3 regions of the Arthrobacter sp. Soil_C_60 genome follow, and region 1 is predicted to be linked to each of the others. Evidence: riboswitches for the same ligand, from Rfam matches in the RefSeq annotation. Region 1 holds a riboswitch; each other region holds the start of a gene.
The links. A riboswitch is a leader RNA that binds a small molecule or an ion and turns the genes downstream of it on or off. The one in region 1 is predicted to bind S-adenosylmethionine.

Region 2: another riboswitch for S-adenosylmethionine. It lies ahead of AC3A4M_RS07840 (LLM class flavin-dependent oxidoreductase); the one in region 1 lies ahead of AC3A4M_RS17765 (flavin reductase family protein).
Region 3: another riboswitch for S-adenosylmethionine. It lies ahead of AC3A4M_RS16940 (DUF1737 domain-containing protein); the one in region 1 lies ahead of AC3A4M_RS17765 (flavin reductase family protein).

The regions. Positions count from the first base shown of each region.
Region 1 is NZ_JBDGKM010000009.1:194,741-199,069, forward strand. It holds gene AC3A4M_RS17745 (dihydrofolate reductase family protein) at 1-41, opposite strand, end outside; gene AC3A4M_RS17750 (aldo/keto reductase) at 264-1,250, shown strand; gene AC3A4M_RS17755 (PIG-L deacetylase family protein) at 1,267-2,154, opposite strand; gene AC3A4M_RS17760 (hypothetical protein) at 2,246-2,494, shown strand; SAM riboswitch class IV at 2,560-2,678, shown strand; gene AC3A4M_RS17765 (flavin reductase family protein) at 2,739-3,245, shown strand; gene AC3A4M_RS17770 (LysR family transcriptional regulator) at 3,332-4,258, opposite strand.
Region 2 is NZ_JBDGKM010000003.1:220,606-224,934, reverse strand. It holds gene AC3A4M_RS07845 (DUF1206 domain-containing protein) at 118-957, shown strand; gene AC3A4M_RS07840 (LLM class flavin-dependent oxidoreductase) at 1,036-2,442, opposite strand; SAM riboswitch class I at 2,532-2,621, opposite strand; gene AC3A4M_RS07835 (acyl-CoA dehydrogenase family protein) at 2,736-3,965, opposite strand; gene AC3A4M_RS07830 (LLM class flavin-dependent oxidoreductase) at 3,962-4,329, opposite strand, start outside.
Region 3 is NZ_JBDGKM010000009.1:38,170-42,498, forward strand. It holds gene cls (cardiolipin synthase) at 1-846, opposite strand, end outside; gene AC3A4M_RS16935 (aminodeoxychorismate lyase) at 1,002-1,874, shown strand; SAM riboswitch class IV at 2,007-2,121, shown strand; gene AC3A4M_RS16940 (DUF1737 domain-containing protein) at 2,132-2,353, shown strand; gene AC3A4M_RS16945 (rhodanese-like domain-containing protein) at 2,350-2,715, shown strand; gene AC3A4M_RS16950 (O-succinylhomoserine sulfhydrylase) at 2,719-3,963, shown strand; gene AC3A4M_RS16955 (energy-coupling factor transporter transmembrane component T family protein) at 4,086-4,329, opposite strand, start outside.

The DNA.
Region 1 (4,329 bases):
CCGTCCATCGTGGTGAACTGCTGGATGATGAGCCTGCCCATGATGGTCCTTCCTGCGCAGCCAGGCCACCGGCGTCCGCTGGCCGAATTGAGCGTCCCTCCATCACGTTAGTGTCCGCGGTCCGATTTGGACAGGGTCTTATGCAAGGCCTTCTTCCCGCCCGGCCCTTCGCACCGGCGGGGAAAGAGCGGACTGCCGGCGGCGCGTGCTAAGAAAGTAAGGACAGTTCCGGACGGGACAGCCCCAATCGACAGGACTCAACAGTGCAATCTCGCCGCATCGGCACCCAGGAAGTTGGCAGCATCGGTCTGGGCTGCATGAATCTCAGCCACGCCTACGGGACTCCGCCGCCGCGGGAAGTTGCCGCAGAATTGCTCCGGCATGCCCTGGACAGCGGAGTGGTCCACTTTGATACGGCGGCACTGTACGGGGCCACGGCCAACGAGACGCTGGTCGGCGAGGTACTCGGTTCGCGGCGCGATGAGTTCTTCCTGGCCAGCAAATGCGGCATGACCAGTGTTGACGGCAAACGTGTGATCGACGGCCGGCCGGAAACGCTCAAAGCTACCTGCGAGGACGCGTTGCGCCGGCTCCGCACAGACCACATCGACCTCTACTACCTGCACCGCTGGGACCAGGACATTCCGATCGAAGACAGTGTCGGGGCCCTGGCCGAACTGGTTCAGGAAGGCAAGATTGGCGGGATCGGCTTGTCCGAGGTTTCGGCGGCAACGCTGCGGCGGGCCCATGCCGTGCATCCGATTGCCGCGCTCCAGACCGAGTACTCGCTCTGGAGCCGCAATCCCGAACTCGGCACGCTGGCCGCCTGCGCGGAGCTCGGCACGGCCTTCGTCGCGTTCAGCCCGCTGGGCCGCGGCTTCCTGACCGGCAGGATCCGCGACGTCGATGCACTGCCCGAATCGGATATCCGCCGGGCGATGCCGCGCTTCTCCGCCGCGAACTACCCGCGGAACCTTGAGCTCCTGGATCAGTTCGCGGGCCTGGCCGGGGAAGCCGGCTGCTCTCCCGCCCAGCTGGCCATCGCGTGGCTGCTGCATCAGGGCGAGCACGTCATCGCGCTGCCAGGGACGACCAGCATTGCCCACCTTGACGAGGATCTGGCGGCCGACGCCGTCGTCGTTAGTGAAGAGGTGCTCAAGCGGGCGGACGCGCTGATTAACGAGCAGACCGTCCACGGCCCGCGCTACAGCCCCGCCCTGCAGGCCGACGTCGACACCGAAGAGTTCTAGACTGCGCAGGTTCGGGTTAGAACCGGTACAGCTCGAACCCAACCCGCCGGGCTGAGGCGTCGGGACCACCGGTGGTCAGCTCGATCTGGCGCCGGGCCTGGGCCTCAACGGGCTCCGGGCTCAGCGCTTCCAGATAGCGCCGGTGTTCGCCCAGGGACCGGACGGCCCGTTCAACACTGTCCTCGTCGACGTCCAGCCAGTGCGTGGGGTGCATGGAGCACACGCCCACCCAGCGCACCCCGGCGTGCGGCGGCAGCCCTTCGGCGGCGAGCTCGGGGAAGATCCACTCGTTGGCTGCGTCCGCCACCGCGTCCATGACGGCTGTTCCCAGATTGCGGTGGTCGGGCGAATTCCAGCTGCCCGGGCCCCAGGTCTGGCCGAAGTTCAGGGTGATGATGCCGTCCGGCCGGTGCCGGCGGATCGTGCGGGCGATATCCAGCCGCAGACCGGGAGTGTTCTCGATCCGGCCGTCCGCGTAGTCCAGGAACTCCAGGTCCTCGACTCCGACGTGCCCGCACGCCCGGCGCTGCTCCTCGGCCCGGATCACCGCGGCTTCCTGGGGATCCAGCCCGGCAATGCCCGCTTCACCCGTCGTCGCCAACACGTAGCCGATGCTCTTGCCCGCCGTGGTCCACTGGGCCACGGCCGCAGCGGCTCCGTACTCCGGATCGTCCGGGTGCGCCATAACCACCAGCGCCCGCTGCCAATCGGCCGGCATTTCCGACGACGTTTCCATAGCTGCCTCCCCCGTCCACAGGCCCTGCACTGGCCCGATGACTGTTGTTTCACCCAGCGTAGCCGCGACGGCACGGCCGGCCACTTGGTAGCGGCGCCATGTCGGGCCAACGGCGAGAATCTCTTTCCCATTACGGTCATTGTCGTCAGGGAGCCGCGTCCCTACCATGGAAGAACCTCAATACCTGTCCCTGCGGGACTCAGCCACGAACTACAGCTTGCCCTTCATCCGCGCACTTCTCCCGCCCCAAGGATCTGCCGTGAAAAATCTGCCCCGCCGACTGGCCATGCGAACTCTGGCCGCCCTTGACCTGCACTGCGCCCGCTGCGATGCGGTGGGCGAGCACCGCCTGGACAAGCACCTGGGCAGAGCCGGATCCCAGGTCTCCCCAATCGTCCGGGCGCGGCAGTACGTGCTGGTCTGCGCCGCCTGCGGCGTAGCCCAGGAACTGACGGAGCAGCAGAAAAGATCAGTCCTGCACTACACAGCGCACCCCGCGACGGCCTGACCGCGCGTTACGTCCTATTGCCTTGGCTTGACCCGCGGCCCGTCAAGCTCTTAGCGTGATAGCTGAATCATGAGCGCCAACATCAAGCCCTGGCTGGTTGGCCGGCAACCCTCTCGTGCGTAGCGGGGTGCTCCAGGTGATGATTCGGCCGTACCGAAGGACACCGGTTCGGCAAGTACCGCGTATCCGCCCCACGTCTTGAACCGGGCCAGCGGATCCGCCTGATGGCAAAGGACAGCCCGCGATGCCCCTGACTGATGACCTGCAGCCCGACACCCTCCGCAATGCCTTCGGCCGCTTCCCCTCCGGCGTCGCCGCGCTGTGCGCTCTGGTCGACGGCGAGCCGCAGGGAATCGTGGCGTCTTCCTTCACCGTCGGAGTTTCCATGGATCCGCCGCTGGTGATGTTCGCAGTGCAGAACACCTCCCGCACCTGGCCGGTAGTCCGCCAGGCCGGCCGCATCGGCGTGTCCATCCTCGGCTCGGGGCACGACAGCGTCTGCCGCCAGATCGCCGCGAAGACCGGGGACCGCTTCGCCGGCCTGCCCCTGCACTCCACCGACGAAGGCGCCCTCTTCCTCGAGGAAGCCGCGCTGTGGCTGGACTGCTCAGTGGAGCAGGAAGTCCCCGCCGGCGACCACCACGTAGTGCTGCTGCGCGTCCATGGCCTGTCCACCCACGACGGCGCCCACGAGCCTTTGGTCTTCCACGGCTCCGCGTTCCGCCGGCTCGAACAGCCCGCCTACATCTGAGGAACCCCGGCAAAATAACGACGGCGGCTGCCTCGGTTTCAGGGAGCAGCTGCGGACCCTGCCAAGCAGCAACGTTGCCAGGTGGGCTATGCGGCGTCGTCGGCGGACGGGTCGTCCAGGTTTCCGTCCAGCAGGCTCAGAAGCTTCAGAACCGCCGGGTTGGTATTATTTTCGTTCCACGCCACTTCAAGGTCCACGCGGTTCAACGCCTGGGTACCGTGGGAGCCCTCGATCTCGCGGAACCGCACCCCCGGCGGCGAAAACGCCCGCGTCGACGCCGGAACCAGTGTCACGCCCAAGCCCGCTTCCACGAAGGCCAACAGCGCCGGGACCTGGCTGGCGTACTGGGTGATCCGGGGCTCCGCGCCGGCGCTGGCAAACAGCCGCAGCACCAGGTCGTGGAAGTAGCGGGCCTCGCTGGTCGAGTACATCATCAGAGGCTCACCGCTCAGGGCCTGTAGCGGCAAGGACTCCCCCTCCTCCAGCAGCGGGCTCTCCGCGGGCAAGGCAATCACCAGACGGTCCTGCATCACCGGCCGGTATTTGATGCCCGGCCGGGCAACGATGGGCCGCAGCAGCCCGATGTCTACCGTGCCTTTGACCAGCCCGTCCATCTGGTCCGTGGAAACCAGTTCGCGCAGCAGCAGGGAGACGCCTGGCTGTTCCTTGGCGGAGCGTCTCAGAAGCCTGGGCAGGGCGCTCTGGCCGGCGATGGCGGTGTAGCCGATAGTCACGGCGCCGGCGTCTCCTGTTGCCACGCGCTGAACGTCCAGCTGGGTTTTGATGGACAGGTCAAGGAGCTGGCGGGCGCTGGGCAGCAGCGTCCGTCCCGCAGCTGTCAGCTCGACTCTGCGGCTGGTGCGGTCGAAGAGCTGGGCATGCAGTTCCTTTTCCAAGAGCTGGATCTGCCGGCTCAGCGGCGGCTGCGTCATGTTGAGCCGCTCGGCTGCTGCACCAAAGTGAAGCTCTTCAGCTACCGCGACAAAGGACTCCAGCTGGATCAGCGTAAACATCAATGCGCTCCTTGTATTGTTCCGTGCCTATTTTAGCTTGGACGCGCATCGACGACGGCACTTATCGTCAG
Region 2 (4,329 bases), on a different contig from region 1:
GGCTTTCCAAGTCTGGTCCAAGTCTTTGGTGGGAGGATGGTTCCAGGAGTACGACGGCGGCGCGCCCTTGTCGGGGCGCGTTGCCTTTGGCTGTACGAGGCAGGCGGAGGTGCGCGCGTGAGCGGCGAAGTGGAGAAGGCGAAGCACCAGGCGAAAAGGGCGAAAGACGGCGCCGAGGAAGCCTCGGAGTCGAAGACTTTGGAAGTGGTGGCGCGCTTTGGCTGGGCCGCCAACGGGCTGATGCATCTGCTGATTGGCTATATTGCCTTGCGGCTGGGCCTTGGGGCATCGGGGGAAGCAGACCAAACCGGTGCTATCTCCCAGCTGGCCAGCACACCGGGAGGCGTCTTCCTGCTGTGGGCCGGGCTCATCGCCTGCGCCGCCTTGGCACTGTGGCAACTCGCCGACGCCGCATTCGGTTACCGCGGGTTGGAAACCAAAAAGAAGTGGGGCAAACGGTTCAAGGCAGCCGGTCTGGCAATCGTCTTCGCCGCCATCGGTTTTACGTTCGGCATCTATGCCCTTGGCGGCAAGAGCGACAGCAGTCAATCCTCACAGGACGCCAGCGCCCAATTGATGGCGTTTCCCGGCGGAGCGCTGGTGCTTTTCCTGATCGGCGCCGGCATCGCCATCGCTGGAGCCTTCTACATCTACAGAGGCATTACGCAGAAGTTCCTAAACGATCTGAAACCCCTGCCCCCGGGCGGCACGAGGATCGGCATCGGCTGGGCCGGTTCTTTCGGCTACGTGGGCAAGGGGGCTGCGCTGTTGGTGCTTGGCATTCTTTTCTCGGTCGCGGCGTTCCACCAGGATGCAGAGGAAGCCAAGGGTCTCGACGGCGCACTGAAGGCGCTGAAAGAACAGCCCTTCGGCGACGCCGCGCTGATTGTGGTGGCCCTCGGCCTCATCTGCTACGGACTGTACTTGGGCGCGCGTGCCCGCTACGCCAAGATGTAGCGGGCACGCACCGGGCCTACGCGTACCGGATTCCTGACGCCGCCCCGGGCCTGGGTCAGGAAAGCCTCACCGACTAAGTCAGGAAGCGGAGACGGCTGCGCCGAGGCGATAGCCGGCACCCCGGTGCTGCTCCGGCAGCCGGTCGCCCTTGCCGAACAGCTTGTTGCGCAGCGTTCCTTCCGCGTACTTGGTCGGGTAGGCGCCACGCTTTTGCAGTTCCGGAACAACGAATTCGACGATGTCCTCAAAGGTACCCGGTGTGATGGCGTAAGCCAGGTTGAAGCCATCCACATCGGTCTCGTCCACCCACTCGATGAGCTTCTTGGCAACTTCCTCGCCGGAACCAACGGTGATCGGTCCAAAACCGCCGACGCCGACCCATTCGGCCAACTGTCGAATGGTCCACGGCTTGCCGTCGTCGCCCGAGGCCTTCTGGAACGTCTCCACGGAGGACTGGATGGCGTTGGACTTCACGTTCTCGCCGATCACGTCGTCCGGCCCGTAGCTGGACAGGTCCACACCCATCCAACCTGAGATCAGCGCCAGTGCACCGTTGACGTCCGCGTAGGACTTGTAGTCCTCGAACTTGGCCTGAGCGGTGGCGCTGTCCGGACCGGTCACAACGGTCTGCATCGCGTAGATGCGAACGTCGTAGCGGCCGCGGCCGGCTGCCTCCACCGCATCGCGGATCTTCTTGACTGAAGCGGCCAGCATTTCCTTGGTCGGGCACGTGACGAAAACGGCTTCGGCATTCGTTGCCGCGAACTCGGTCCCGCGCTTGGATGCGCCGGCTTGGAAGATGACCGGGGTGCGCTGCGGGCTCGGCTCAGTAATGGCGATGCCGGGGACCTTGAAGTACTTACCCTCGTGGCCGATCTCGTGCACCTTGGCCGGATCCACAAAGACACCGGCTTCCCGGTCCTTGACCACGGCGTCTTCTTCCCAGGAACCTTCGAGCAGCTTGTAAACCACCTCAAGGTACTCGTCGGCGTGGGCGTACCGCTCGTCGTGCTCCATCTGGTCCGTTTGGCCCATGTTGCGCGCTGCAGACGGCAGGTAACCCGTGACCACATTCCAGCCGACGCGGCCGTTGGTCAGGTGGTCCAGCGTGGCCAGTCGCCGGGCGAAGGGGTACGGATGCTCATAGGCGGTGCCGGCAGTGAGGCCGAAACCAAGGTTCTCGGTCACCGCGGCCATAGCCGAAACCAGCATGAACGGATCGTTGACCGGGACCTGTGTACCCGCGCGGAGCGTGACTTCGTTTGAGCCGCCGAACACGTCGTAGGTGCCCAGCACATCGGCGATGAAGAGACCGTCGAAGAGGCCCTCTTCCAGCACCTTCGCCAGGTGCGTCCAGTAGCCGATGGTCTTGTAATCGGCGGACTTGTCCTGGGGATGGCGCCACAGACCGGGCGACTGGTGTCCAACGCAGTTCATGTCGAAGGCGTTGAAGCGGATTTGCCTGGGGGCGGGTACCAATGTCATTTCAGACTCCTTCATGACCGTGAAGAGCCCCTACACCGGTAGCTGCGGTCGCTGACGAATACCGCGGCGGCTACCGAAAGAATTTTGGATCTCCATCGGTCCTGGCGGTAGCACCTTCCTCAAAGAGGGGGTTGCTGCGGCGTCAACGAGCCAGGTCTCTCAGCCGCTCTGGATGGTTACAGCTCCATTCCACCGCAGTCCGGCGGCGGGCGCGAAATCCTTACGTCATACCGGGTAATCCCCCGGCTGCTTTTCGCGCACCCGCCGTCCGCGACTGCCGTCGGCATCCCCGTTCAGGACTTGGCCGGTGCATCACCGATGCTGTGGAGTCCCTCGGGCGTGGTGCCGTTGACCTCATAGTCGCCGATGGTCCGCGCCTTGAAGACGGTGGGATTGTGCGTGGCTACGGTCCGAGCGTTGCGCCAATGGCGGTCCAGCGCTTTGCCCCTGGATGTCGCGCTTGCTCCCGTGACGTCAAACAGCTGCCCGGTGGCCTCAAGAACCAGCTCCGGAACAACGATCTGCGCCTTCTCCACAGCAGCTTCCCCGCGGACGTAACGCTGAACGTCGTCGAGCGAAAGGGACTTGTCTGCCGCGGCATCCAGTTCCCGTGCCGCGGTCAGGACCACCGATTCGGCGGCGAATGCTTTGGCCGACAGCTGGCCGACGAGCTGGAGGATCAGCGGGTCATTGCGGAACAGTTCGCCGGTTCCGGTGTTAAAGGTCCGCTTGCGGTTCCGCACCAGGATCTTCGCGTCCGCGAGCGCCGCATTGCCAATCCCTGCCAGTACGGCGAGCAGCACCAGCTGGAAGAATGCAGGTTCGTGCGTGCTCGACGGCTTGCGTTCGATAACGTCGGCCGGCTCCACCACGGCATCGCGGAAGTAGGTTGTCCCCGTCCCGGTCAGCTGCTGGCCGAAGCCGTCCCAGTCGTCAACGATCTCCACGCCCGCCTGCTTGGTATTGACGACGGCGTACTGGCGGCCCTCGACACCGTCGGTACTGGCCATGACCGCGATCCACTCCGCGAAGATGCTGCCGGTGGTGTAGTACTTTTCACCGTTGAGCAGCCACCTCCCGCCGTCCCTGACCAGCTTGGTGTTCGTGGTGCCCAGCGCGTTTCCGGCCTTCTCCGTGGCCGCGTTGCCAAAGATCTCGCCGGCCACAATGCGCGGATACCAGCGGCGGGCAAACTCCTCGCCTTCCAGGCCAACCGTCTCGACGAAGGCGAAGTGCGAGCGGTACAGGTGGGCGACGCTGGAGTCCGCCGCCGCAAGTTCGATCAGGAGGCGGAAGAAGTGCTCGAAGGAGACACCGTCGCCGCCATGCTCCAGCGGCACCCGCAGTTTCCCGAAGCCTGCCGCGTTCAGCCACGCAACTTGTTCGAACGGCAGGATCCTGTTCAGTTCCCGGTCCAGTGCCCCCTGGGCGATCCGCTCGAAGACCGGCCGAAAGCGGCCGGCCAACCGCTCGTAGGTTGCTTCCGCGGTCTCGGTGCGCTCGTTCGCGATAGTTTCCGTCATCGTCTTCCTTCCAAAACCTTGTTCTGTGCTGCGGCTGAGAATTCGTCGAAGGCGCCGCGGTACTGACGTGCGGGGTGCCGGTCGTTGAGCTGCGGCCCGTTGTAGCCCTCGCCGCCGCCGAACAGCTTTTCCCGGAAGCTTCCCGGCGCGTACTCTGTCTGTGCCAGTCCCCTGCTGCGCAGTTCCGGCAGCACTCCGTCGATGAAGTCCGTGTAGGAACCGGGCAGGATCTGGTTGATGATGTTGATGCCGTCCACGCCGGCGTCCTGCCACTGCTCCAGCCGGTCGGCAATCTGTTCCGGGGTTCCCTTGACCCGGTGGGCCCGCCCGCGGAAGTTGGCGATATCGCGCAAGGTCGGGTTGC
Region 3 (4,329 bases), 160 kb from region 1:
GACCGGTGCCGGCGTGAACAGCTCGCTGCCGAGGGTGTCGTCCGTTTCGCTGGACCAGTCGGTAGCGAACACCACGTTGAGCGCGGTGACGATGGGACCTTCATAGCGGGCCATCAGCTCCACCCACTGCCGGCCGGTGCGCTCGCTGGAGGCGCGGTGGTAGCCAGGCTCGATCAGGTTCTGCGACCCGGTGAAGGCCACCCGTCCGTCCACTACGAGGATTTTGCGGTGGTTGCGCAGATCGATACGGCGCCATTGGCCCCGCACGGGCAGCAGCGGGAGCATGCGTTGCCACTCGATCCCGCTGCCCTGCAGCCAGCGTCGGAACTTCCGGTAGCCCTTGATCCGCATGGTGCCGAGATGGTCGAAGAGCAGTCGGACCCGGACACCGCGGGCCGCGGCCTCCTGCAGGGCCACGAAGAGCTCGTCGGTGACCTCGTCCTTGGCCATGATGTAGAACTGGATGTTGACGAATTCCTCCGCCTTGCGGACGGCGGCGGACATCGCGGCGATGGACCCCTCGTAGTCCGGATAGAGCTCCACGTGGTTGCTGTCCACCATCGGGAAAGAGCCGAGCGAGCGGTTCAGTTCGGCGGCCGAATGGACCCAGGCGGGTGCTTCGCGTTCGCTGCGCGGTTCTTCCATGTCCTGCGTAGCAGCCCAGACTTTCCGGTTGATCTCGGTCTGTTTGGCGATCCTGCGGTCCGAAAGCCGGAAACTGCCGAACATGAAGAACAGGGCCAGGCCGACCAGCGGAATGAAGAAGATGGCCAGCAGCCAAGCCATGGCGGTGGTGGGGCGGCGGTTGCCCGGCACAATGCCCAGCGCAGCGATCCGGATTCCCATGTCCAGTATCGAAGCCACCACGACAACCCAGTCCGGGAACGTGCCCAGACCCGCAAGCGACCACAACACGGCAGCGAACTCCTCCCTTTCCCGCCGGTCCACGGCGCTGTCCTTGTACAGCCTAATGTGCCCGCGCGGCAATCTATGCTGATCCCATGACAGTTTTGGTGTTTCTCGACCCTGCCCTGGAGAACGGGCGCATCGCCGACGCCACAAAGCCGCAGCTGATGGCGACCGATCTGGGCGCCACCCGCGGCGACGGCATTTTCGAATCCCTCCTGGCGGTGGACGGTATTCCCCGCAAGGTGCAGGCGCACCTGGACCGGCTCGCGTCCTCGGCCCGCATCATGGACCTGGACATCCCGCCGGCCGATGCCTGGGAGCGGGCCATCGCCACCGCCGTCGCCGAACATGCTCCCGTCGAAGAACTGGTGCTCAAACTGCTGGTCACGCGCGGCGAGGAGGGCGCGGGCCGCCCCACCGCGTGGGTGCAGGCCTCACTTCCCGGCTCCACCGGCAGGGACCAGCGGCAGGAGGGCCTCGACGTGCTGCTGCTGGACCGCGGCTACGACAGCAACATCGCCGAGCGCGCACCGTGGCTGCTGCTGGGCGCCAAGACCCTCTCCTACGCCGTGAACATGGCCGCCCTGCGCTACGCCAAGGCCAACGGCGCGGACGATGTCATCTTCACCTCCACCGACGGCCTGGTGCTGGAGGGCCCCACCTCTACCGTGCTGATGGCGACCGTGCGCGACGGCGTCCGGAAGCTCACCACGCCGCTGCTCGAAAACGGCATCCTGCCCGGCACCTCCCAGGGCGCCCTGTTCAACGCGGCCGCGGATGCCGGCTGGCAGTTGGGCTATGGGCCGCTGGAACCGCACCATCTGCTGGCGGCCGACGCGGTGTGGCTGGTCTCCAGCATCCGGCTGCTGGCACCGGTCAAGTCCATCGACGGCCAGGCCATCCCGGTGTCGCACGAGATGACGGAGGAACTGACGGCGCTGCTGGCCAAGGGCAGCCGGGACTAGGCCAAACGTTTCCGCGGCGGCGAGGGCTGCGGCCTTCCGTCGTCGTAAACCTACGTAACGGTTACCAATGATGACGACGGCGGCGCCCCGGCTTGGGTGCCGGGGACGGCGCCGTGCTACTTTCTTGAGCAGAGTAACGAGGTCCAGCGTCAAGCCCTGACTGTGCTGGCCGGCAACCCTCTTCACGGCGGGGTGCCTCAGGTGACTACTCGGCAGTGTTCATTTGGTTCATTTGCAAGCGTGATCAGGAGTACCCCATGCCCCCGTTGGAACAACCCGTCCAGTCCCCCGTTGACAATGCGGCGGGCAGCCCCCTGCCCTACCGGTTGCTGACCGGGCCGGACGACAGGTCCTTCTGCGCCCGGGTCAGCGCGGCGTTGGCGGAGGGCTACGAACTCTACGGCAACCCCTCGATTGCCTTCGACGGCGAACGCGTCATCGCCGCCCAGGCCGTGGTGCTGAAGGGACAGAGCGCATGAGCTACGCCGGAGACCTCACCGTGGAAGAAGCCGTGGAGAAGCTGCGCGGCGGTGCCGTCCTCGTGGACGTCCGCACCGAGACCGAATGGCAGCAGGTGGGCGTGCCCGTGACGAACGACGACGGCGCTCCCGCGCGCTTCATCGAGTGGAACCGGATTGACGGCAGCCGCAATGCCGGGTTCCTCAACGAACTGCAATCGCTGCGCGGCAAGGAGCTGCTCCTGATCTGCCGTTCGGGGCGGCGCTCCATCGATGCCGCTATCAGCGCCACCGCCGCCGGGCATACCGCGTACAACGTGCTGGGCGGCTTCGAGGCCGCCGGCGGCTGGCAGCAGAGCGATCTGCCTTGGAAGCGGGGCTAGCCGGTGGCGCCCCCGCAGTCTGCCGGCCCGGGGCCGGACCTGGCGGAACTGCTCGCCGGCTGGGACCCGCAGACGCGGGCAGTCCGCGGCGGTCTTGACCGCACGGGCTTCCAGGAAACCTCAGAGGCCTTGTTCCTGACGTCCGGCTACGTTTTCGATTCCGCCGAGGCAGCCGAAGCCTCTTTCAACGGCGAGGTGGATCGCTTCGTCTATTCCCGCTACGGCAACCCCACGGTCGCCGCCTTCCAGGAACGGCTCCGGCTGCTCGAGGGAGCCGAGGCCTGCTTCGCCACGGCCAGCGGCATGAGCGCCGTCTTCACCGCCCTGGGCGCCCTGCTCGCCGCCGGCGACCGGGTGGTGGCCGCGCGGAGCCTGTTCGGTTCCTGCTTCGTCATTCTCAACGAGATCCTGCCGCGCTGGGGCGTGGAGACGGTCTTCGTGGACGGGCATGACCTCGCCCAGTGGGAGCAGGCCCTCGCCACCCCTGCCGCTGCGGTCTTCTTCGAGTCGCCGTCCAACCCGCTGCAGGAGCTGGTGGACATCCGTGCGGTGGTGGACCTGGCGCACGCCGCCGGGGCGCAGGTGGTGGTGGACAATGTATTCGCCACCCCGCTGCTGCAGCAGGCAACGGAACTCGGTGCCGACGTCGTTGTTTATTCGGGTACCAAACACATGGACGGGCAGGGCCGCGTTCTTGGCGGCGCCGTGCTGGGCCGCGCGGATTTCATTAACGGCCCGGTCAAGCAGCTGATGCGCCACACCGGTCCCGCGCTGAGCCCGTTCAACGCCTGGACGCTGCTCAAGGGGCTGGAGACGATGTCCCTGCGCGTAAACTATTCCACCGCATCCGCCCTGGAGATCGCCCGCTGGCTGCAGACACAGCCGGCGGTGCGGCGCGTGGTCTACCCGTTCCTCGAATCGCATCCGCAGTACGAACTGGCGCGCCGCCAGATGAGCGGCGGCGGAACCGTGGTCACGTTTGAACTTGAGCCGGGTGCTGCGAACGGTTCGGATGCCAAGGCAGCCGCGTTCCGGCTGCTGAACTCGCTGACCACCGTGGATATCTCGAACAACCTCGGTGACGCCAAGTCCCTGATCACCCATCCGGCCACCACCACGCACCGCGCGATGGGACCGGACGGACGGGCCGCGATCGGGCTCGGCGACGGTTTTGTCCGGCTGTCCGTGGGGCTGGAAGCCACCGAGGACCTGCTCAAGGACCTGGACCGGGCACTGGCTGGCCCGTAGATCCAGGGAGTCGACGAAGGCCCGCACCTTGTTGCGCCCAGCCGCAATCGAGGAGACAGCTGCGGCCCTTCCCAGAGCTGAAAAGGGCCGCAGCTGACCAGTGGATCGCGGAGGAGCCCGGGTTAGCCGAAGATGAAGTTCCAGGTCCCGGCGGAGACGGCGGCGGTAACAGCCGCCGCCGAGACCAGGGCACCGCCCAGGAAGACCCAAATATCCACCCTGCTGAACGTCGATTCCCGCGCCCAGGTGCGCTGTGCCCCGCCGAAACCGCGGGCCTCCATCGCCACCGCCAGGCGGGTGGCGCGCCGGATCGCCTGGACAATGAGACCGAAGGCCTGGCCGAGGAACGCCGCGAATTTGGCCAGC